2 linked regions of the Myxosarcina sp. GI1 genome follow. Each later gene encodes a partner of the first gene's protein in a complex. Links are inferred from orthologs where the notes say so. Each region holds a gene or a part of one and is shown on either strand. Other genes may lie near its edges. The genes, in order: uvrB and pcrA.

Evidence for each region.
Region 2: the proteins of uvrB (region 1) and pcrA are in contact, whole or in part, in a crystal structure (PDB 7EGT), measured with the Thermus thermophilus proteins. The link is inferred for Myxosarcina sp. GI1 from one-to-one orthologs. Residues at the interface, in WP_096411307.1 of Thermus thermophilus: Glu23, Leu25, Arg26, Asp27, Gly28, Glu29, Arg30, Phe31, Arg55, Glu326, Asp327, Phe328, Glu379, Ser382, Gln383, His398, Gly400, Arg401; in WP_096412145.1 of Thermus thermophilus: His654, Arg656, Phe657, Gln666, Asp668, Glu669, Lys680, Arg681, Leu682, Ser683, Lys685, Tyr686, Ala687.

Annotation. Positions count from the first base shown.
Region 1 is NZ_JRFE01000020.1:7,428-19,969, forward strand. The notes cover bases 4,579-7,542. They hold uvrB (excinuclease ABC subunit UvrB), read right to left. Parts: upstream 7,082-7,542; coding sequence 5,075-7,081; downstream 4,579-5,074. Other genes in these bases: KV40_RS15305 (16S rRNA (cytosine(967)-C(5))-methyltransferase), read right to left, coding at 4,579-5,024; KV40_RS15315 (DUF4278 domain-containing protein), read left to right, coding at 7,404-7,542. In the rest of the region: KV40_RS15280 (DUF6464 family protein), read left to right, coding at 1-155; KV40_RS15285 (tRNA (guanine-N1)-methyltransferase), read left to right, coding at 316-1,377; KV40_RS15290 (RNA-binding protein), read right to left, coding at 1,484-1,765; KV40_RS15295 (GIY-YIG nuclease family protein), read right to left, coding at 2,097-2,741; KV40_RS34960 (hypothetical protein), read right to left, coding at 2,899-3,069; KV40_RS15300 (TerB family tellurite resistance protein), read right to left, coding at 3,239-3,643; more of KV40_RS15305, read right to left, coding at 3,669-4,578; more of KV40_RS15315, read left to right, coding at 7,543-7,685; KV40_RS15320 (4Fe-4S binding protein), read left to right, coding at 8,278-10,077; KV40_RS15325 (FHA domain-containing protein), read left to right, coding at 10,152-11,738; KV40_RS15330 (CHAT domain-containing protein), read left to right, coding at 11,778-12,398. UniProt on the Escherichia coli protein: The UvrABC repair system catalyzes the recognition and processing of DNA lesions. A damage recognition complex composed of 2 UvrA and 2 UvrB subunits scans DNA for abnormalities.
Region 2 is NZ_JRFE01000019.1:31,203-43,767, forward strand. The notes cover bases 4,634-7,620. They hold pcrA (DNA helicase PcrA), read left to right. Parts: upstream 4,634-4,949; coding sequence 4,950-7,292; downstream 7,293-7,620. Other genes in these bases: KV40_RS14365 (15,16-dihydrobiliverdin:ferredoxin oxidoreductase), read right to left, coding at 4,634-4,682; KV40_RS32170 (Ycf66 family protein), read right to left, coding at 7,379-7,620. Also shown: KV40_RS36970 (acyltransferase), read right to left, coding at 1-300; KV40_RS14345 (HEAT repeat domain-containing protein), read right to left, coding at 389-1,198; cpcA (phycocyanin subunit alpha), read right to left, coding at 1,355-1,843; KV40_RS14355 (phycocyanin subunit beta), read right to left, coding at 1,920-2,438; KV40_RS14360 (phycoerythrobilin:ferredoxin oxidoreductase), read right to left, coding at 3,193-3,936; more of KV40_RS14365, read right to left, coding at 3,951-4,633; more of KV40_RS32170, read right to left, coding at 7,621-8,731; KV40_RS32175 (EAL domain-containing protein), read left to right, coding at 9,240-12,482; ribosome biogenesis GTPase Der, read right to left, coding at 12,500-12,565. UniProt on the Escherichia coli protein: A helicase with DNA-dependent ATPase activity. Unwinds DNA duplexes with 3'-5' polarity. Translocates on single-stranded DNA with 3'-5' polarity. Initiates unwinding more efficiently from a nicked substrate than double-stranded DNA.

The sequences.
Region 1 (12,542 bases):
TTTATTATCGCGATCGCCGTCGAACACTAAGCAAACGCTATATTGGCGATCTCAGTTGTCTGTATAATGCTCGTTCTCCTTATATTCGCTGTGCAGTTAATCCTCAAGGACCGTGCAAGGAATGTTTTTACTATCAAAAAAAAGACGCTTGCTAGCCGCAAACGCCTTGATGCCACTCTAAGTCTAAGTCAAAGCTACTCTGCTAATATTGACTCGTCAACTCACTTGAAAACGGTATCATCAATTAAATGACCATAAAATCGGATAAAACAGATTCTTTTTCTTTGGCAGACAGAAGGTAAAGCAAAATTTCAGATAGGCAACGCCTTTTATAACCCTCAAACCAAAATAGTGAGGGATTTGGGTATTTTAGCTGCTGCTGCCTATCGTCAGGATAATGGCAGCCTGAGAATATTGGATACTTTGGCAGGTTGTGGAGTTCGCAGTTTGCGCTATTGCCTGGAAAGCCATGCCGATTACTTATGGATAAATGAAGGTAATCCCGAATTACATTCTCTGCTGCAACAAAATTTAGCTCCTGCGATCGCATCTTTTCGACTAACTAACTTCGACGCGCATCGAGTTTTTTTTGAGTGTTACTCTCACCGAGACTATTACGATTTGGTTGATGTAGACTGTTTTGGTACTGCCGCTCCCTATCTAAGTACGATGCTGTGGGCGACAAAAATTGGCGGTCTGATGTACCTTACCAGCACTGACGGACGTACTCTAACGGGTCATCTACCAGAAAATAGTTTAGCAGCTTATGGGGCGATCGCTCGTTCCCATCCTGCCGCTCACGAACAGGCTTTAAGATTGTTAATTGGTAGCGTACAGCAGCAGGCGGCTACCAAAGGTTTGGGGATCGAACCTTTATTTTCGCTGTTTACGGGCAAAACCTATCGTTTGATGCTGCGATTAATTCATAAACCCAAGCTAACTACTAAAAATTATGGTTTTATCGCCTACTGTCATAGTTGTGGCAATTACCAAACAGTTACCTGGCGTAAATTGGGTAAAGTTAGCTGTAGCTGTCCCAATCCTTCAGTAATTTTAAGTGGCGCGATGTGGCAGGGAGAACTGCATCAAAAACCATATATCGAGCGTTTGCTGAGTATGGCGCAACAGTGGCAGTGGCAAGAAGCAGAAAAATTACTGTCCAAGCTGGCAGCAGAAATAGATACTCCGCCTTACTTTTATACTTTAGGTGAAATTGGTAAACGAGGTAAGCTAGATCTTCCCAGGCGATCGCAGTTAATCAAAGCCTTACAAGATGCTGGTTATCGAGCCAGTAAGACTCATATCAATAATTTGGCAATAAAAACTACTGCCGATATTTATACCTGTATCGATATCGCCAAACAAATTTCTCGATAACATTGCTAATTCTTTTATATTCAAACAACAAAGCGCCCCTAAAAAAGTGACGTAGACTAATCTACTCGTTTTTAGAAGCGTCGATTTTTTAGTTTAATTGCAAAGCTTAGAAACGGTTGTTTCGTCCACCACGATTTCTATTATCTTCGCGAGGTCTAGCTTTATTAACTTTTAGCTGACGATCCATCCATTCTGCTCCATCTAGAGCTTTGATAGCTTCGTCTTCATTAGCTTCCGATTCCATCTCGACAAATGCAAATCCTCTTGGACGACCTGTTTCGCGATCGCTAGGAATATGAACCCGTTTAACAGTTCCATATTCAGCGAAGACTTCGTTTAAGTCTTCTGAATTAACTTCGTAAGATAGATTGCCTACGTAAATTGACATATTTTAATTGTCTTCTCAATGAGTCTTGGGTTTAGAGAGACAGGATTATTGGAAAAGAAATAGCTCAATACTGTACGGAAAAAACCTGTAGATACTGAATACAAACCTAATCGTTAATCTGTTGATTCTCAGCCTTAATACTAACACTTTTGACAAAATAAAAACAAAATTGTCCTATTTTTTATCCCATGGCTTACCAATAACTTCTAAAACTCTCTTCTCAAGTGGCTTACAGTTTTTTAAATCTGGTTAATCTTTTGCCGTTCATTTCTTGATAGAGAACGCATAGAGTTAGTTCTTCTGATTCTCTATCTTCGGGTAAGAGAACAAATTAAGACTCAATTACCGAACTCCAATCGTCGTTTTTAATTGCTGCTTCTAATTTATGACGACGCTTGAGTTCGGCTTCGCTTTGTGTGTCTTGCGCTGCTAGTTCATCAGTAAGAGTCGCATCTGCCATTGCTTTTCTTAGTTTCAATTTCTTTTCTTCGTAAGTATTTTTTTCCGCTTCTGTCATGGTAGCTTTAGCTGCTTCGCCAATTGTACTCGCCCATGTACCTAACTTAGTTGTATTGCCGATTGGAGTATAATTTAACTCAGCCAACCATTCATCTTTTACTGTTTCCATCGCTTGACGCTTGGGAAACTTAATAGTTTTGACTCGAATAAAAGCGCAAACTTCTGCGCCGTTTTGGATAATGTGTCCTTTTAGAGAACGTAGGACATCCCTGGAATAACCAATATACTGATAAATGCGTTCTCTGTCTAAAACTGCATAAACCCCTGCAACTTTAGTATTTTCCGTCTGGTTTTGCCACTCTGACACCGTTACTATGGCTGTTCCATCAGAATCTAAGACAATGGAATTGCGATCGACATTATGTTCATCATCAGAACTATACAAAAAACTGTGTAATCCTTGATGAGCTTGAGGAACATTTTGATGTTCGATGGGAGTATTATGTTCGGGTTCCACAAAATTAGCCTATGTTAAGAGTCATCAATTATCCTAGCTAGAGCTTACTGGATAAAACGAATATAGATAAGAATCGTAATTTAGTTGGTAGGGTAAAATATAGGGAAAAGCAGAATAAACTTAATTTGACTTAGAGTATCTTTTTGTTTCACATTCTCTATCTTAGTTGGCAAGGATTAATATTAAGCTCGGATATTTTAGCGATGCGGATATCTGATGCTTTTACATTTTCTGCATCAAGATTGCTATTACCTAAAGCACTTTCTTTAAATACTTTACTTTGTGGTATGTAGTAATAGTAGTGATAACTATACTGTATATCGTCCACGTCATCTTTTCTTATCTTTATCTAGCGCAATCTGAAGAGATTCTACTAGTTTTCTTTTATGTGTCCCAAAATTCATGGTTAACTTTTAGAAATTGAGATCGCCACACAAAATCTTTTCATTAATCATTACTCGCTACTCGCTACTCGCTACTCGCTACTCGCTACCCAATCATACATGCTGTTCCATTGCCGACCGATATAGCTTTTGAATTTTTCTCAATAGTTTATTAAATATCTTTTTGTTAGATTCGTTGGCAGAATCTAAATGCTCGATCTTTTCAATTAGTTTGGCTTCGCGAATATCAACATAGCCGTCGCTGTAGATCAAGCCACTAATTTTTTCTAGCAACTCCAAATAGTCTTCGTGAGAATGATCTTCTCCTAAATAATCTTCTAACCACTGATAGCATTCTATAGGCTGTACGGGACGCAGTTCTGACAATAAAGGTCTAATTTCGGGATCGTTTGCCAGTTGAAATTCTTGCGCCACGCGACGTAAATATCTTCTTTCTTCTGGTTGAATAATGCCGTCTATCCAAGCAGCACCAATTAAAATTTTAAGTAATGTTTTCATTTTTTCTACTGTGTCTATTGGCAGACTACAAAATTTTTTGTAACTTCACCATGAAAAATCCGTCCATATTGTTATGGTGAGGATAAATTTCGATCCAGCCTTCTGGATCGACAAAATGACTGGCGGGAGATGAAGCCATAGGTAATTGTACTCTCCAATTAGGATTGTGTTTTAAAAAAGTTTGTATTACTTTTTTATTTTCTACATAGTTGAGAGTACAAGTGGCATATACCAAAACACCGTTTGGTTTTACCCAGGTTGCTACTTCTGCTAACAGTTCCTTTTGTAACTCAACAAGTTTATCAATTGCCTCTGGATGTCGCCAACGAATGTCGGGACGTTTGCCTAAAGTCCCCAAACCAGAACAGGGTGCGTCTAATAAGACTCGATCGCCTGTTTCTTTAAATTGTGTTAAGTTACGACTGTCACCCGTTTGTATTGTAATAGATTTTAACTGTAAGCGTGCGGCGTTAGCTCTAACTTTTTCCAGGCGTTTGGTAGCGCGATCGCAAGCAATAACGAACCCGCGATCGCTCATTAATTCGGCAATATGAGTGGTTTTTCCTCCTGGTGCGGCACAGGCATCGATAATCGTTTCTCCAGGCTGGGGATCGAGAAAATGGCTTACTAGTTGTGCGCTGCTGTCTTGCACTACCCACCAGCCTTCTTTATATCCTGGTAAAGAAGTAATTTCTCCCGTACTATTATTAATCCGCAAAGCTTGAGGTAAATGCGGCATGGGGGACACGGATACACCCTTAGCTTTTAAAGCAGCCGTTACTTCTGCTACTGTAGTTTTGAGAATATTAACTCGCAGATCGATATGCGGCGACTGGTTGAACCACATCGCTAGTTTCTCAGCTTCAGTAAATGACAGTTGTTCTAACCAAGTTTTAACGATCCAGTCGGGAAAGCTGTGTAAAATACCCAACCTTTGTACGGTATCTTCTGGAAGCCGCAAGGGATCGCCATGTTCTGCCTGTCGGAGATATTCACGCAATATACCGTTTACTACCCCCGCTAGCTTGTTTAAACCGTTGGCTTTGGCAAGTTCGACGCTGGTGTTTACCGCCGCCGAGGGGGGAATGCGATCGCTATAGCGTAATTGATACAAACCTAAGTGTAAGATAATTCGCAAATCTAAAGGTTGCTGTCGGGCATTTTTTTTGCCCAGGCGATCGATTAAAGCATCCAGGGTTCGCTGGCGGCGTACTACTCCATACACCAGTTCGCAAACCAAACCGCGATCTTGTCTTTCAATAGACTGGTTTCGCAAAACGCGATCTAAGGCAATGTCGGTATATGCCTGCTGTTGGTAAACATTTTTTAAGGCGAGAAAAGCTAATTGGCGAGAGTTGGTAGCTGGTAGGCGGTCGATCATTTACAAAAAGTAGTAGAGGACGTTCCATGAAACGTCCGTACGAGATGAATTTAGATACGTTTTTTGCCTAATAATTTATCGCGTAGATTTTGAATGCGATCGCGATATTTTGCTGCTTCTTCAAATTCTAAATTTTTGGCAGCTTCTTTCATTTTGGCTTCTAGCTGCTCTATCAAATCGGGAATTTGTTCTAAAGAGAGTTCGTTGGAATTTTCGTAAATTTCTTCTAACTGCTCTTTATTTAAGCGACGAGAAATATCTAAGAAAGCCAGAATCGCATTGTCACCTTTTTTGATAATTGGTTTGGGGGTAATATTGTGCCTTTTGTTGTAGGCAACCTGAATATTACGTCTTCTTTCCGTTTCTTCAATCGCCCTTGCCATGCTATTGGTTAAATTGTCGGCGTATAAAATTGCCTCTCCGCGAACATGACGTGCGGCTCTACCTATAGTCTGAATAATCGAACTTTCCGATCGCAAAAAGCCTTCTTTATCGGCATCTAAAATTGCTACTAAAGATACTTCAGGTAGATCCAATCCCTCTCTTAGAAGGTTAACGCCAATTAAAACATCAAACTCACCATTTCTCAAAGCCTGTAAAATTTCAATCCGCTCGATCGATTTAATTTCCGAGTGAAGATACTGTACTTTAATATCTCGTTCGTTAAAATATTCGCTCAGATCTTCTGCCATTCTTTTAGTTAGAGTAGTAATCAAAACTCGTTCTTGCTTGGTAACACGCTCTTTAATTTCTCCTAAAAGATCGTCTACTTGTCCATCGGTAGGGCGCACCATAATTTCGGGATCGATTACTCCTGTAGGACGAATAATCTGCTCGATTACCCGATCTTCTGACTGCTCGAATTCCCATTTACCAGGGGTAGCAGAAACCAAAACGCATTGATTGACTTTCTGCCAAAATTCATCGGATTTTAAAGGACGATTATCAGCTGCCGAAGGCAGACGAAAGCCGTGTTCGATTAACACCATTTTTCGCGAGCGATCGCCGTTATACATACCCCGAATTTGCGGTACGGTAACGTGCGACTCATCGACAACTAATAGCCAATCATCGGGAAAATAGTCGATCAGACATTCTGGAGGTTCACCTGGCTTTCTACCTGCTAGATGTCGCGAATAGTTTTCTACGCCGTTGCAGTATCCTACTTCTCGTAATAGTTCTAAATCGTAACGGGCGCGTTGTGACAGTCTTTGAGCTTCTAAAAGTTTGTTTTGGTTTTCTAACTCGATTAAACGAGCGTCTAGTTCGGCTTGAATATCCAGACAGGCTTGCTCTAATCTTTCTTCTGGCGTAACAAAGTGACGGGCGGGATATATATTGATGCCATTCAAACTTTGTAAAATCTCTCCTGTAACTGGATCGACATAGCGCAGTGCCTCAATCTCATCGCCAAAAAACTCAATTCTGATAATGCGATCTTCATAAGCAGGAACGATTTCTAATACATCTCCCTTAACCCGAAATCTGCCCCGTTCGAGTTCGATATCGTTACGAGAATACTGTACCGACACTAAATCTCTAAGCAATTCACGCTGATTTACTTCCATGCCCATACGTAACGGAACTGCCGCTTTAAGATACTCTGAAGGTATACCCAAACCATAGATACAACTAATGGAAGCCACCACAATTACATCTCGGCGTTCAAAAAGCGATCGCGTTGCCGAGTGACGCAACATATCGATTTCGTCGTTAATCGAAGCGGTCTTTTCAATATAGGTATCGCTGACGGGAATATATGCTTCTGGCTGATAGTAGTCGTAATAACTAATAAAATACTCTACGGCATTGTTTGGAAAAAACTGCCGCAACTCGTTACATAGCTGCGCCGCCAGGGTTTTGTTATGAGCCAGTACCAATGTGGGTTTTTCGACGTTAGCAATGGTATGAGCGATGGAAAAGGTTTTACCCGTCCCCGTAGCACCCAAAAGAGTTTGAAAACGATTGCCTGCCTGAAGGGATTTAGTCAACTCGGCGATCGCCTGGGGCTGATCGCCCATTGGTTGAAATGGTGCTTGCAAATTGAATAAGCTCATGAACCAGAAAGCTAAAAAATCTCATTTTTAATGTAGCGCAGATAGAGATATTAGTACATTTGTAGGAATAAATAGGTAAAACCTTTAATAAACTTGTTGCGAACGGCTTCACCCTTCCTCACTTTTAAATCTCAAAAAACTTCCATTGCCTGTTGCCTGTTGCCTTTTAAGAACCCAAAGTATTTCAATAAACCGAGAATTGTTATGTATGAGCTTTTTTATGAGTTCTCGAATGAGTTTTATGAGCATTACTGTCCCTCTCGCCAATTAATATTAAATGCGAAAGACGAGCAAACAAACTTTAGGAGGGAGAACATCCAATATGAAATTAACTTTTTTAGGTAATAGTTATGAAGTAAATTTATCTCCTATTCGCATAACTGTAAGTAACATAGGGGGTAAATACAGAAGCCGTTTTTGGCTGAGAAAATCTCATGAAGAACAGCTTTTGCCCCAAGCTTATCATCACTTAAAATATCGTGGCGTTAGGTATGTAAGTACTGTTTACGCTAGAAATAGCAAAACTTCTGTAAGTGTTGCTATGGAGACAAATACCTCTAGCAAATACAATAATTTACCTCATTTATTTTTAAAAAAGGTATAGCAATCAAAAACCTTATTTATTTGCAAAAATTAAATTGCCAATAAATTTTAGAGAAAAGCGATAATTACAGCAATTTTCATATTAATTAAGTACAAAAGTAGACCAAACGAGAATCGCTGACCCCCTGGTGCCTAGTGCCTAGTGCCTAGTGCTTGACTAATCCAAAGTGTACCTCATCCAACTAAAAATTGCTGTAAGTTTAAATTCCATAAATAGAGGAAAATTATAGCGATTTGCATAGATCGAGAAGCATTCGTTTCATGTGAGCAATAGAAAAAATAATGTAATAACCAAAAGTTTTCGATAACTATGGCTAAATTTATATGAAAAAATCAGCGATCTTGATGTAACCTGAATTTAAAATTAATAGCTCTAAAGCCGTTTTATTAAATATAAAAAACTTTACTGTTTTGCGACCGATAAGTATGTTTATTCTGTGTGGCAGTAAAATTCTTACTTGGTTGAGTTAAACAAAAAATGCTCGATAAATTTGTTTGCTGCTAAAAAAACCAAAAATAATCGTAACAATTATATACCTAATTATACTTTTGATTTAATTATTTACTCATCAAGCTCAGTAGGTGCGACTCCAATGTTAAATCGAGTTTCCGAATCAAAAATGCACATTATTAGATGGGTGCTGGTAATTGGTTGGCTACTTCTCATTTTTTCCTTATTTTACGATCCGATTTCACACCATCTCAGCGATCCCAACAACTCGCTCAGTCCTTTTCGCGATCGCATTATTAGTCTTGCCAAGCTGCCCGATAGTTGCGTTAGAGTACAAGGTGAGTGTCTCTCTGAAACGCCTTATCCGATGGGAACCAGGTTTTTTTGGGGTATGATAGTTCCCTGTGCGATCGCGATCGTCTTTGTATTCGGTCACGAAACTTGGCGGCGTATTTGTCCGCTTTATTTTCTTTCTCAAATTCCCCGCACTTTGGGACTAGAGCCTAGATTAAATATTTCTAAAAATAGTTGGCTGGTTCGCAATCATATATACGTACAGTTTGCCCTACTGTTTATTGGTTTGAATTGTCGGATTCTGTTTATTAATTCAGCCTGTCTGGTTTTTGGTTTTTTTCTAGTCTTTACTATTCTTGCCGCTATAACCATAGTTTGGCTTTACGGGGGGCGAAGTTGGTGTCATTATGTTTGTCCTTTTGGCATGGTGCAAATGGTGTTTACAGGACCTAGAGGACTGTTAGGGAGTCAGGCTCATCAAGCTCCCCCTAGAAGCATAACTCAGTCTATGTGTCGCACTATAGATAGCAATACCAGCAAGGAAACTAGTGCCTGTATCAGTTGTAAATCACCTTGTTTGGATATTGATGCCGAGAGAACTTATTGGGAGTATCTAGCCAAGCCTGGGCGTAAATTGTTGCAATACGGTTATTTAGGGCTTGTAAGCGGTTATTTCTTTTACTATTACTTATATGCGGGTAATTTTAATTATTATTTTTCTGGTGTTTGGACTCATGAAGAGAATCAGCTAGCAACGCTTTTTAAGCCTGGTTTTTATCTTTTCGAGCGAGCGATCGCCATTCCCAAACTAGTTGCAGTTCCTCTAACTCTAGCTTTTTCTGTAGGAATATGTTGCCTAATTGGTAGCAAGTTTGAAAAAATACTGTTTTCTTACTTTAGAAAGCGCGATCCCCATATAAATCGTCAACAGGTTTTACATCGAGTTTTTACTCTTTGCACTTTTATTGCTTTCAACGCTTTTTTTGTCTATGGCGGGCGACCAGAAATTTTGCGCCTACCTTTGTTGGTTCAACTAACATTTAATGCCGCGATCGTCTTAGTCAGCACTATTTGGCTATATCGAACCTGGGGGCGTAGTTACGAACAATACAGTAAAGAAAGCCTGGCTAATAAATTACGCCGTCAACTAAAAAAACTATCTTTTGACTTCTCACAGTTTTTAGAAAGACGTTCCCTAGACGAATTAAATTCAGATGAGCTATACGTTTTAGCAACTGTATTGCCTAAAGCTACACGACAAGACCGCGATCGGGTTTACAAGGGAATATTAACAGAAGCATTATCAGAAAAGCGTTTCGAGCCTGATGTGAGTAAAGAAGCGCTCCAGCAACTCCGCGACAAGCTACAGCTTCGGGATGAAGAACACGATCGCCTGTTGACAGAAATCATTCAGGAAAACCCAAAACTTATAAATCCAGTTTCCTCTAAAAACTCCGAGCTTAGTTTGGCTAAAACAAAGTTTAAGGCTCTCAGAAACAAACAAAGTGGGAATCTAGCCAAACCAATTCAGACAAGCTATTTGTATCGTGCATTAACTCAAGTAAAAGGCGATCGCCATAAAAGACCAAAGGGTTACTCCCAGGACGTACCTACAAAAATTAGAAAAGTTGAAGACAAAATCGACTAAAAACGGCAACAGATCGACCGAACAAAAAGTATCGCTTAAAAACTTATATTTTAGTTCAAATTAAGGAGATGTTTATGTCAACAACTAATAGCATAAGCACGGCATTATTAGTAGAGCGGGCAGTTATAGCTACAAAAATTTTGCCGCCACCCACGTTCAAAATTAAAGCACTAAATGCCGAAACTGGTGAATACAAAGAGCAACTATTAACAACAGCAACTGGAAACCAAAATTGCCTACTTGGCAGACATCCCAGTTGCGATTTAGTTCTCGATAGTGCGGAAGTGAGTCGTATTCACGGTCGCATCTGGTATCAAGATGGACAGTGTTTCTTTACCGACTTTGGTAGTACCGATGGATCTCAAATTGACGGTCGGGAAGTCGAACACAAACAGGTGTATCCTTTGAAGCCAAATAATTTGCTTCGCATCGGTGGGTTTGTGCTGACCATCGCTCGGATGGATGAAGAAAACAGCTTGCAACATCAGCCAGCAGCAGCAGACAAAGAGCTTTCTAAACCACCTCATCAGTGGAATTCGGGAGAGCTTACCGTTCGCTGTATTCAAGCGATCGCCGAAACTCACGATGTCAAAACTTTTCGTTTTGTTGCCGAACCGTCAATATTGTTTGCTTATAAACCAGGACAGTTTGTCACCCTGGTTTTAGAAATTGCAGGTAAAAAAGTGTTGCGTTCTTATTCCATTTCTTCAACTCCTTCGCGTCCCCATATTTTGGAAATTACCGTCAAGCGAGTTCCACCACCAACTGATGCAGTTGATGCTCCACCAGGACTAGTTTCTAACTGGCTGCACGATAACATTTCCGTTGGCTCTCAGGTTAAATTAAAAGCACCGATGGGAAATTTTACCTGTGTAGATAAGGAAGCTCAAAAACTGCTATTTATTTCGGCTGGTAGCGGTATTACCCCGATGATGTCGATGTTGCGCTGGCTTTGCGATACCAAACCCGATGTTGATCTTGGCTTTATTCACAGCGCCCGCAGTCCTCGCAATGTTATCTTTCAGTACGAACTGGAATCGATGGCGGCGCGGTATCCCAATTTTAAGTTAGCAGTGACTACAACTCGCTCCGAACCAGGTCGAGCTTGGCAGGGATACAAAGGCAGACTCACTGAATTGATGCTGCAAGCGATCGCTCCCGACTATCAAGAGCGGTTAGTTTATGTCTGCGGTTCCAATCCTTTTATGGAGAGAGTTAAAACCATATTCAAAACCTTTGGTTTCCCGATGGAAAATTACTATGAAGAGAGCTTTAGCAGTCCGAAAAAGTCTTTTGCCACTAAAAACGAGTCTGAGCTAGTAGGTAGTCAAAAATTTTCTGACAGAGAGAGTTCTTTCAAGTCTGCTATTAAGAAGCAAGAAAATATTGTCTCTGTAAATACAGCTAAAACCGAATCTACTGTTGTAGTCTTTAGCAAATTAGGTAAAGAAATTTCCTGCGATTCTGAAGACACCGTTCTCGAAACCGCTGAAAGAGAAGGAATTGAGCTTCCCTTTGGCTGTCGCATGGGGGCTTGTGGAGCCTGCAAACTGCCCCTGTTAGAAGGAGAGGTTAGTTATGATGACGACCCTGGTTGTGAAGCGGGACAACTTTTTACCTGTATCGCCAAACCAGTAGGAAGGGTTGTAGTTGAAGCTTAATGAGATTGTTTAATCTCATTCGACCGATAAATACTGTATATGAAAACCAAAGTTTTGATTTTAGCTTCCAATTTACAGAGAACAACATCTTTAGGATTAAACCAGGAGATTCGTAACTTAAGCGAAATAATTAAAAGCTCGTCCGTTTGCTTTGAGATCGAAACTAGATTAGCCGTTCGCCCGCAAGATTTACAAACGGCACTACTAGAAGTAAAACCGAGAATCGTTCATTTTTGCGGACATGGAGAAGGAGAGCTAGGTTTAGTCTTAGAAAATAACTGGGGACAACTTTATTTAGCGAGTACAAATACTTTGGCAGATCTGTTTCGTCATTTTAGTCAGCAAATAGAGTGCGTCTTGCTTAATGCTTGTTACACTCAGGTGCAAGCCGAAGCAATTGCCAAACACATTAACTTTGTCGTAGGGATGCCACAGCCAATTTTAGACCGTAGCGCGATCGCTTTTAGTGCTGGGTTTTATAGTGCTTTGGGAGCAGGGAATCCTATTGGTAAAGCCTATGATTTTGGTCGCAACTGCATTCATTCAGAGTTTGGCGATTTATCTTCTTCACGTAAGTTAATAGCAGTCAAAGACAAGAAAGATATTATAGTTCCCCACCATTTAATCCCCAAACTTTTTACAAATCAGTCTAATATTTAGAGTTTGCGATCGCTTTTTTAATCGATCGCGATAATTATGAGTTTTTCTATGAGTCTGACTACAAATTGTATGAGCTTGAGATACCAAGAGTAAAACTAATATTGAATCTAAGTAGCAGACAAAAGTGAAGATTGAGATAAGAGT
Region 2 (12,565 bases), on another replicon or contig:
TAGTTTGACTCTTTTTCCTAAATAAACGTCATTGTTGGGCAATATATCGATACAAACACTGCGAGCGATCGACACTCGATTGTCAATAGCAATCCAGCGAGGGTTAGTAAACTCAACGTTGGGACGAATCCATACAGGAAAACCAATCTGTTTGACTATGGTGCGATAGAGCAGATTACGCAGAATTTGTCCTAATGAAAGAGGTATCCATCCTACCAAGGTGGTAACGATTAAAGTTTTCCCTCGAAACCACAAACTAAAAAGCGATTTTTGGTTCTCCCTACTCGTAGTACTAGCCATGTTAGCCAATCGCCATTACGCCTCCTACCAAATTTTTTTTGTTGTTGCAAAACTCCGAAGCCGTCAAAACTCAAAATTTTTGCTAGCTCTATAACAGAGAATCCATGAGCTTAATTAGTTTAATGCTAGCGTCAGATAAGTTTTCTTGAGGATTGCTTTCTAATTCTGTTTCTAACAGTCCTTTAAGAGCAATCAATTTCATGCTATTTTCCGCTAAAGTTTCCGCGATCGCTTCGCCTGCGGGAATATAGCCAACTGCGCCCAAATCCATTAAAGCCGAACGGCGCAACTGTAAGTCGTCTCCCAATAAGGCTCTGATTAAAATTTCGCCATATTTAGCCTCGCCGCTCAACTGATACATAGCTCTAGCGGCAGCATAGCTAACTTTTTCTACGGGATGCTCGATAAATGGCTCTATTAGGGGCATAGCTTCGGTAGCACCTAAAGTTCCTAAAGCTTCGATCGCGGCTTCGTAAGGCTGCACCAAATGGGGCTTTCCTGGTACAAATCCTGCCGCTGCTACCCCCCCTTCTAACAACTCCATCAAAGTAGGAACACAGCTTTTATCGTCTAGCATTTCTAAAGCCTGTGCTGCCGCTTCCCTGACGTAGAAATCGGGAAACTGCAAACAGCGAATCAACGGTTTTACGGCTCTTTTATCCCCCAACTTACCCAAAGCTCTAGCGGCGTTGCGTCTTAAAGGATAACCGCCATCGGGAGCGCGATCTTTTTCGTCTTCTAATGCCATTAGCAAAGTAGCGATCGCTTCTGGTTCTCGGACTCTAAACCTTCCCAACCACCAGGCAGCATAGTAACGCAAACCCAAGTCTTCTCTTTGTTTGAGATTAGCGATCGCTTGTTCAACCGTTAGCTCTTCTGCCAATGCTTCATCATTCATCTTTTACCCTCACAAATGACAATACTCAGACAAGTAAACAAATACTAGCTTATTGCTGGCACTCGCATACTTCCCTGAGTAATGCTTTTAATAACCAAATTTGGTTTTATTTTATTTGCTAGTTGTGATGCATTATCTTTCGACTAGCAATACTTTCTAGCTAAGGGTGTTGATTGCGTAATCAATATAGCTATTTGCTTCAGTAGCAGGATCGCCACTCAAACCGTGATTGTTTTTGATGTACTTAAGAGCTTCAATGTACCAGCTTGGAGACAGTTCATAAGCGCGATTGATTTCATCCAATCCAGCTATGAGATATTCATCCATAGGACCAGTACCGCCAGAAACCAAGCAGTAAGTAATCATCCGTAGATAGTAGCCAATGTCACGAGAACATTTGGATTTGCCTTCTTGAGTAGAAGCAAATTGAGGACCTTGAGTGTTAGTAGTGTAAGGATATTTGCTATACACTGCGTTAGCTGCACCGTCAATTAAGCTTTGAGATTTGGAAGTTAAAGCTTTAGCAGCTTCTAATGAAGCACTAGCTTGATTAAAACGACCAAAAGCAGTTTGAATTTCAGTGCTGCTTAAGAAACGTCCTTGAGAATCAGCAGCCGAAACTGCTTCGGTTAGAGGAGTTTTCATAATTTGGATGTCTCCTTTGTTTTGCTAAATTTTCCTAAGAGTTTATTTGGTAAGCCGATAAATGCTTGTGAAGTAATTAAGATACTGCGGCAGCAGCGCGATCGAAGTAGCTGGAAATTTCCGAAGCAATTGCGCTACAGTCTCCTTGAGTAATATTGTTAGGGTCGTTAACAATAGATAGAGCAGCGTCTTTCATTTTTTGCACGCCTGTGGCAACAGAACTACCGGGAGTACCCAAAGCAAGGTAAGTTTCGCGGAGTCCATTGAGACAGCGATCTTCTAATACGCTAGCGTCGCCAGTGAAAATAGCGTAAGTGATATAGCGCAAAATGATTTCCATGTCGCGCAAACAAGCAGCGTTACGGCGACTAGTGTATGCGTTACCGCCAGGAGCGATTAACTGAGGCTGTTCTGCAAATAAAGCACGAGCAGCATTAGTCACAATTGCCGAAGAATTGCCTGTGATGCGGTTAACCGAATCCATACGCTTGTTGCTAGCAGAAACCATAGAACTTAAAGCATCTAATTGGCTGCTGGATAAGAATTCACCGCGAGCATCAGCTTGAGACACTACTCTAGTAAATGCGTCAAACATTATAATTTATCTCCTACTCTGTCTAAATGAGTTTGGTTGACTTCAAAAAGTAATCTTAACTAAAAACTATTTTCAGCCGTTAGCTGAAGCTAGTTTGAGGCAGACTTCTAACCGCGTCAGGTGTTAAGGCTTTTTTGGATGCTAGAGCAAAAACACTCTAACTACCTAATGCAAGTTTACACTCTTGAGGATGCAATCTTCGAGGTTTTCTTAAAGATTTCAGCATCCGTAAAGACGCGGTGTCGGAGACTTTTTCCGACAGATAGACCGTCCATAAACAGAAACCTGAGAAAGTTAGGCGCGATCGCTATTTAGCTTTAAGCTTAATTATTAGCGATCTTTTAAACCCCTTTAGGTTAATTTTATACAACGGCATCGAGCCTTTATTTGTTACATCTTGTTAACTTTCAGCGAACTCTAATGAGCTTGCTTAATAAAACTACAGATTAGTTAAGGCTTGGGCGTTCGTAACTACTCTCGATCTTTCGATCTGTCTGGAGTTTCATTCTTTACAGAACTTTACTACTGACAATTATGAGAGTCAACGACCGCCAATCTCTTTTATAGAGACTAATAGAAAAAGTTTTCTAAAGTCTTATTATTTTCTAATTTTGTAAAAAATAGCAACGTTCTGTAACTTTTATCAACATTCGAAGGCAGAAGGCTGCAAGAAAAGTAGTAAATAGTGAAAGAGGCAAGAGGCAAGAGTAAAAACTTTTTACTTACTACTTGCTACTTGCTTACTCGCTACTTGCTACTTACTGACGGCGAGTTTTCGCTCTAGATCGAACAAAAATCCATGAATGTATTCTTCTGTCCATTCAGAGCCATATAAACGAGTAAACATTCCTCTGGCGGGATCTTTAGCAGCCCGATAGTTCAAATAATTTTTTTGAGCCTGTAAAATGTCGTTAAGTTGCTGCCTCTCGGTTTTAGCGATCGCCGCATCGACAAAATTGAGATAGGCTTGAAGATAATCACAAAAAGCTTCTAAAACCGTAGTTTGAACTATTTTTGTTTCCTGGGGACGAGTCCATAAAAAAGCAGGAGAGAAAAACTGTTTGGCTTCTTCGGGAAAATCTCCCCCCCAGGATAAATGCTGTTGATATTTTTCAAATAAAGGTAAAATCGGCTCGGTATATTTAGCTCGATATGCCGCAGTATGAAACAAAGGCTGCATATCGAGGGCAATTAGATGACCTCCAGGCAAAGTTACCAAGTCTGCACCAAAAAAAGGTAAATCGTAAATGGGTTCGGGAAAAATTACAAAATTGAGTACCTGCAAGGAGTTTCTCCCCTGGACGTGAGCGGCTCTAATTTGTCGGAGTTTGTCAGATTTAAAAGCGTGACTGGTAGTTGTCACTTTTTCTTGTCTTTTGCCTTTCCCCGTTATTTCTTCTTTGCGCTCAAAACCTGAAGGAATGGGATAGGGTTGTAAATCCAACCTCTCTTGTAAAATAGCGATCGCTCGATCTAAAAAAGGCTGATATAAAGTCATTATTAAATATTTAATTATCTGCTGGCAGCGGTAGCTAGAGGTACGGCATCTTCAAAGAGAAATTCATACAAGAATTTTTCCGACCATTGAGAACCAAAATAGCTGCTAAACAAACCATGTGCGGGATCGCGATCGGCACTATACTGGTCGTATTCTTTCTGTGCCTTAACGATGCGTTGAATGTCTTCGGGTGCGGTTAAAGGTTCGGCAGCCTCTAACATTTGCCAGTACAGGTTTATATATTCTCGGTAAGCAGGAAATAAACGTTTGACTACCGTTTCCGCATCGGTTTTGGCAAATAATAAATACTTAGAAAAATACTGGTTGGCATCGTAAAACTTCATCTCTAAGTTTTGTGCCAGTTCGTTATATTTATCTCTAATTTCGCGCATCGGTTCGATATATTTATCTAAATAGGCGCGATCGCGAAATAAAGGCTGAAAGTCTAAGACGACCAAAATTTTCTTCTTGCCAAAAGAAAGAAAATCAATACCCAATAAAGGCAAATCGTAATTATGTGCGGGATAAATTACGCTATTAAATACCTGTGCCATTTCTCCCGCATCAATATAGGTGTAGCGAATTTTTCGCAGTTGCGGACACTGATAACACCAGCTTTGAATTGTAGCAGGAATTTTACCGCGATCGCTGCGATTAAATTCTAACCCTGCTGGTATGGGACGGCTTCGTAAATCGAAGTGGTTAAAAAGCTCTGCTTCTAAATATTCTTTAAAAGGCGCAAACATAGATTATTGCTAAAGATACTAAGTCTCAAACAGAGCATAGATAACCGTAAGTTCTAGCGTCTCATTTTCTCAAGACAAAGCAACAAAGCGTAATAAATTGGGCTTTTGGGAACAGGGAACAGGCAAAAGTCATAAGTTTTACTCGCCATGCGGAGGTGCGCCTCTACATGCTACTCACTACTCAAATTAAGTTGACGCTGCTCAATTGATTCTACTGGTAACATAAATTGAGACTTGCCTTAATTTCTTTTTTTGATTCTGCCTACAATGACTACTGATTTTCTGAGCCATCTCAATCCTTCTCAACGCCTCGCAGTCGAACATTATTGCGGTCCGATGTTAGTAGTGGCTGGTGCTGGTTCGGGAAAAACCAGAGCTTTGACCTTTCGTATTGCTAATTTAATCCGCCAGCATCAAATCGATCCAGAACATATTTTGGCAGTAACTTTTACTAACAAAGCTGCTAGAGAAATGCGCGAGAGAATCGAGCATATTTTCATCCAAGAATTGGCGTTAAGTAAATACGGTCAAAGAGTCGAGCTTTTAGGAGAATACGAACAAAAAAGTTTGCGATCGCAAGTCTATAAAAAGACAACGAAAAAATTATGGATTGGAACTTTTCATAGTTTATTTGCTCGTTTATTGCGGTTTGATATTAATAAGTATCAAGATGAGCGAGGGAGAACTTGGAAGCGTAATTTTTCAATTTTTGATGAGTCGGACGTACAGAGTTTGGTCAAAAATATTGTTACCAAACAAATGAATTTAGACGACAAAAAATTCGACCCGCGCAAGCTACGCTACACCATTAGTAATGCTAAAAACCAAGGCATAACTCCCGATGATTTTCTCAAACACGAACCAGGCTATCGCGGACGAGTTATCGCCGAAGTTTATAACGAATATCAGGCAAGATTGGCGGCAAATAATGCTTTGGACTTTGATGATTTAATTTTTGTGCCAGTTCGTTTATTCCAGCAAAACGAATCAATTTTAGGTTACTGGCACAATCAATTTCATCATATTTTAGTAGATGAATATCAAGATACCAACCGCATTCAGTACGATTTAATTAGACTACTCGCTACTAACGGCGAAACTAAAAAAAGCGAGTGGAGTTGGCAGGGGCGATCGCTTTTTGTAGTGGGAGATGCCGATCAGTCTATCTATTCTTTTCGTCTGGCTGACTTTACTATTTTGCTCGATTTTCAAAAAGATTTTGGTGACGGTTTGCCCGACGAGGATACTCGCACCATGATTAAACTGGAAGAAAATTATCGTTCTCGCGAGAATATTTTACAGGCGGCAAATCAGTTAATTGCTAACAATAGTCAGAGAATCGATAAAATCTTAAAACCGACAAGAGGTATTGGCGAACAGATCTATCTTTATAAAGCCGATGACGAACAGTTAGAAGCCAGATTTATAATTAATCAGTTACAGAAACTAACTAAAGATAATCCCGAAGTAAATTGGGGAAGTTTTGCAATTTTATATCGTACTAATGCTCAATCTCGTCCTTTTGAAGATTTATTAATTCATAATAATATTCCCTACAATATTGTCGGCGGTTTGAAGTTCTACGATCGCAAAGAAATTAAAGACGCGATCGCCTATTTAAGAGTTATAGCCAACCCCGAAGATACGGTTAGTTTGCTTAGGGTTATCAATACACCCCGTCGCGGTATTGGTAAAACCAGTATTACTTCTTTGATGGATGCAGCCCAACAGTTGGGTGTACCGCTATGGGAAATTATTAGCGATGAAACTTCTGTTAACACTATCGGCGGACGTGCGGCTAAGTCGATTCAAAAGTTTGTCGGGATGATTGAGAATGTTAAAGAGCAGTTAGAAACCCTAACGGCTGCTGAAATATTAAGTCAAATTCTCGACGAATCGAACTACGTTAGGGAACTGCAAAAACAGGGTACAGATGAAGCCGATAACCGTATTGAAAACATTTATGAGTTGTATAATGCAGTGCAGCAGTTTCAAGAAGACAATGAAGAAACCAGTCTGGAAGCATTTCTGGCTAGTGCTTCTTTGGCTTCGGATTTAGATAATTTAGACGAAGCACAGCAAAAAGTTTCTTTAATGACACTTCACTCGGCTAAAGGTTTAGAATTTCCCATCGTCTTCTTAGTGGGAGTCGAACAAGGCTTACTTCCCCACAATCGTACTTTAAACGATCCTTTAGAACTAGAAGAAGAACGCCGTCTATGCTACGTAGGGATTACTCGCGCCCAAGAACAGTTATTTTTAACCTATACCAGACAACGCCGTCTATGGGGTTCTCGCGAACCTGCTGTAGCCTCACAGTTTTTAAAAGAACTTCCCGAAGATTTGATTAGCAGTAATGTAGCGACTGCTGCTAGTTACTATCGTCAGAGTATTAGAGACAAAGAAAAAGCGATAATTAGCGCCTCAAATACTACAGATAATAATTCTAACTGGTCGGTAGGCGATCGCGTCTTACACCATCAATTTGGCGCGGGAGAAATCACTCATATTTTGGGTTCGGGGAAAAAAGCCACACTGGCGGTTAAATTTCCAAGTTTGGGTGCGACTAAAATTATTCCCAAAGCAGCAGCAATGGAAAAAATTGATTAAAAAAGCTATTAGCTATTTAGCCGTTAGCCGTTAGCCAATTAAAAAAGCTAATAGCCAACGGCAACCGCGAAGCGGGTTAAAAAAATTTATTTTTGAGAAGATTCAGTATCATCAGCATTTAATGAGTCTGGTTGATTTTTAGCTTCTGTAGACTCATCTGTCTGAGGTGCCGAATTCTCTACAGTTTCATTATTTTCACTATTAGTTGTGTCTGTTGCTTCGACTTTTGGTTTGTCTTCTGTAACTAAATCGGTTTCGGTTTTTATTTCTGATGGTTCTACAGGATCGATTGATTCGGATTTGGTTTGGCTGTCGGTTTCTACAGGAGATATGTTTTCTGTAGCAGCTTCTGTTTCTACTTCAGATGTTTCTTCTACCGCAACTTCAACAGTTTCTTTTAGTTCGGTATCGGTATTTTCTTCGGGAGTATAGGTTACTTTTACTGCTTCTACAGTTAGTTCGGGTTCTTCTTCAATAGCAATGGTTTCTTCAACAGGTTCGCTATCGGTTACTGAAGTAGGTTCTTCAGTAGTATATAAGTCCTCTGTATCCGATTCCGTAGCTGTTTCGGTTTCAATGAAAGAATCGGTAGTAACTTCTGGTTCGTTTACGGGAGTAGTTGCAAAATCGGTTGGTTCTTCTTCGATCGTTTCGGATCGTTCGTCGGTAAAGTCGTCTTCTAAAATGTCATTTACTTGAGACTCGATCGCAGGCTTGGGAGTAGCTTTTTTCTTTTTCCCAAATAATTTGCCAAAAAATCCCGTTCGTTTGGTTTCTGGCGTTTGCAGAGACTCTGTTGCTGGTGCATTTTGAGAACTTGCTGCTTCTAAAGGCGCACTTGCTTCTTTAATTTCTGGTGAAGTAGGAGTAGTAATTGGTTTGGATACTGCTTCTGTATCTGCTGTTGGTGTTGGTTCTACTTCAACTTGAGGAATTGACTGCTTTTCTACCGCGATCGCTTCATCAATAACTTCTTCTCTTGAAGGTGCTGCTTCTGTACTTGGCTTATCTGCCTCGGCGATTGTTTCTGTAGTAGTTTCGGGAATTTCTATTTTTTCTTCGGTAACTTTAGGCTGTTCGGATAAATTGACGCTAGGCTGTACTGAAGTCTTAACGCTACGGCGACTGAATAGATTATTAATGGCACTCAATACCGAGAAATTATCTAATTCTGCTGCTTTTTCGGGAAAGGCGATCGCTTTTCGCAATTTTAAAGTTTGCCACTGATAGGAAACTAACAAAGCCACTGCTGCTGATTGTCCTAACAATACTGCGCCTGTAATTCTAGTGGCGCAGAACCACAGCACTAAAGCATAGATCGCGCCAATCGCACTCCAGAAAAAGTCATCTCGTCGATGAACGTCTGGCATTAAAAAAGCCGTCAAAAACAAGATCGAACTACTCAATCCAACCGCGATCGCTAAGGCGTATGCCAACATTTTTCCTTACTCCATCTCTTAATTGCTGTCTATATTTTGCGGCAAGACGCTCTCGATTTGGGATTATTTAGACAATTTTTTGTAACGAAACCCAAGATCTCTAAATCGTGCTGGGGTAAAAAAGGTAATTCACCTCAACTTACTACTGTTTGTTTTCCCAATGTCTAACCAGACCGAAGTTTATCTTACTAGATAGAGAATTGCTATATGAATAATCTTATTTCCATTGCCACACTCTTTATCGGACTCAATGGATTTATTGCGTTTGCTCTTTCTTACCTTGTAGTCATAGAGAGGACGAGTACGAGAAACTGGCATGGAGAATCTGACGAAGATGTCGCCACACAGTCAAACTATGAGATTATAAAAATCTTAAATGTTTAATAGTGGTAGTAAAGCAACAAAAATTTAAATTTTGTTTTGCTTTTAAAAACTGCATATACCATTGAAAATAAGCGCATTTTATAGATGGTGGTTATTTATCTCATTTTGGATGTAAAAAATATAGATGGCAAAGCAGCAATCTCGTAATTTGCATGGCGATCGCGAAAATTTAACAAATAAGATATTAATTACCATCTCTGAGTACAACAGAGTTCTACAAATTTTAGAAGCACATCGAAGTTACAGTTTTGCCTCCTGCTTTAAACTAGTAACCCTCGAACCAAGTCTCATTCATAGATTTTGGCTTACTAAATCAACTTCAGTAAAAAGTTATTTACAGTTGCTAGAAAATTCGACAAAAGAACAAGAGCGGCTTTGTAGTTTATTGTTTCCCACGAAAAGACAATTTTTTCACAATCCTGAAAGCTGGAAATCTCTGGCAACTAATGCAATTCCCAAATTATTAACTACAGTATCGTTATCTAAAGAACTGAGATGTTGGGTAATTAACTGTGGGACAGGAGAAGAAGCCTATACTCTAGCAATGCTTTTAAACGAGGCAATTTCTACAATGTTTCCCTCTCTAAAAGTTAAGATTTTTGCTAATGATGTTAATGCCTCTGCGATTGCGTTTGCTGCGAGCGGTATTTACCCTAAAAGTATTGCCGAACATATTTCCCCAGAGCGACTGAGGCAATATTTTGAACCCCGAAAAGAAGGGTTGGCGATCGCACCTAAACTGCGCCGCATGATTCGTTTTGCTTCTTATGATATTCATCGAGATCGAAGACCAACCGATATTAATCTAATTTGTTGCCGTCATACTCTAATTTATTTACAGCCTCAATACAGACAACAATTATTGTCAAAATTACATGATTCTCTTACCTCGAAAGGAATTTTGTTTTTGGGAGACAATGAAGCAATTCCGCACACAAATCACGAATACATTCCTCAAAGGGGTGTAGGAAAAATTTATCAAAAACGAGAATTTAAATCCGCGCTCTGGCAAAAAAACAATTCTGGTTCCATCAAAAGATACGGTTCAAATAAAACTCTACCGCGATTAAATTTTCAGCAGGAAGTTTTAGAAGTTTTAAAATTTTGCTCTGGTGGTCATTCTGGAGCTTGCTTTATGTTTAGCCAGCGTTACAAATTACTCTACGTTTATTACGACACAGCCAAGCTAATTCAGCTTCCCGCCCCAAGACAAAATATCGATTCGATCGAGTTTATTGGCTCTCCTTTAAAAGAGATTTTTTGCCAAGCCTTGAAACGAGTTAAAAAAGAGCATACCTCTGTTAGATACCAAGATTTTCTAGTAAATCATGGCGATTTTGTCTACCGTTGCGACCTCAATATTGGTTTGATAAACTACCCTCAGATTTCACAAGCTAATTTTGTGGTTGTTTTTTTAGAAAAATCAGTTTCATCTGCTGGCGCTAGCAAATCTCGATTTTACGACACTAATTTAGTCTCGGCAATTTCCACACTTCGAGACATAGAATCAGAACTAGAACGAGCGCAAACAAATTTGCTCGATACCGTTAAAGAACTACAGAACAAACAAACAGCAATAGAAGAAATTAACCAAGAACTAGTAACCGTTAATGAAAATATTCAAACTGTCAATCAAGAACTTTATTGCGTCAATCAAAAATACGAGTTGCAAGTCCAACAATTAGCAGAAATCAATCAAGATCTAGAGAATCTACTCCGCAGCATTGACATTGGCGTAATTTTTCTAGATCGACAGCTTAATCTGCGTAAGTATAATTCACCAGCCCAAAAAATCATTAATTTTAAGAACTCAGATTTAAGAAGACCGATTAAAGATTTGCACCATAACTTGGACTGTGGCAATCTAGTTGAAATTGTTGAAAAATTTATCCAAAATCAAGATCTCAAACAGCTAGAGGTCAAAAATTGTCGAACTGGTGAGTTTCTGTTAATGAAGCTACACCTCTGTGATGCCAATTTAGAGTTTGGACAAGGAGTAATTTTAACCTTTGTTGATATAAGCGATCGCAAACAAGCCGAATTGGCTTTGAAGCATAAAGCATTTTACGACGCTCTAACGGGATTGCCCAATCGCCTGCTGTTTAAGGAACAACTAAAACATGCCGTCACTCGCCTACCCCGCCAGGCAACTCAATTTTTGGCTGTACTGTATCTAGATCTTAATGGTTTTAAAGAAGTAAACGATAGTTTGGGTCATGCAGCAGGAGACTTATTACTAATCGAAGTAGCTTGTAGACTAAACGAGATTATGCGCGCTAACGATATTGTTTCCCGTTTTGGAGGAGACGAATTCGTAATTTTACTCGAAGAAATCGATAGTCTAGAACAATCTTTAGAAATTGCCTCTCGTATTCATCAAGTTCTATTAAAGCCATTTGCGATCGAACACCAACGGATAAAAATATCTACCAGCATTGGTATTGCTGTCGGTTCTGGGCGAGACAATCTTGAAAGTAAAATTGAAACCCTGATGGAAAATGCCGACATGGCAATGTACCGAGCCAAACAAAAAGGTGCGGCACAGACAGAAATATTTATACCTCGAATGCGAGCGCAGGCTGAAGTAACTATGGAAATGAAAAATCAACTAGGTCAAGCTCTCCAGCGACAAGAATTTCTGCTTTACTATCAGCCTATTTTTGGTTTGAAAAATTGGGAACTTAAGGGATTTGAAGCTCTGTTGCGCTGGAATCATCCCGAACTAGGGTTGATCTATCCCCAGCAGTTTTTACCCATTATTCAGAGTTCTATTTTATTTCCACAGCTAGAGCGCTGGATTTTAGAGCGAGCTTGCGATCGATTGCAGCAATGGACGCAACAATTTCAACTCAGCCAGTACTTTAGTTTAAATGTCAATCTTTCCCCTCAACTACTCGGTCACGTTGATTTTCTAAATTACCTTAATGAGTTTTTGGAGAAAGTTGGAGCAGCAGCCAGACATTTAACTATAGAATTGACAGAAACTGCTTTAATTGATAACGCACGGGCTGTAGAAAAGATTTTAGTTAAGTTACGAGCTAGAGGAGTCAAAATTGCTCTAGATGATTTTGGCACGGGTTTTTCTTCCCTGTCTCATTTACATCATTTTCCTTTAGACGTTATTAAAATCGATCGCTCTTTTATTTTGTCTCTAATGCACAACGAACGCTCTAGTCACATTGTAGAAAGCATTATTTTTATGAGTCAGCAACTAGATTTAACCTTAGTTGCAGAGGGAATTGAAGTTTTGAATCAACTGCAATGGTTACAACAACACAACTGTCAGTTTGGTCAGGGCTATTTCTGGAGTCCTCCCGTTTCAGCAGCAGCAACTACTAAATTTCTAGCTTCTGCAACTAATAAATAAGATCTGCCTCGATCTGCTCAAACCTTGGTTGCCCGATTTGTTCCTCGTTCGAGGTCGCGAACTTTCTTACCGCGCCAGAGCAG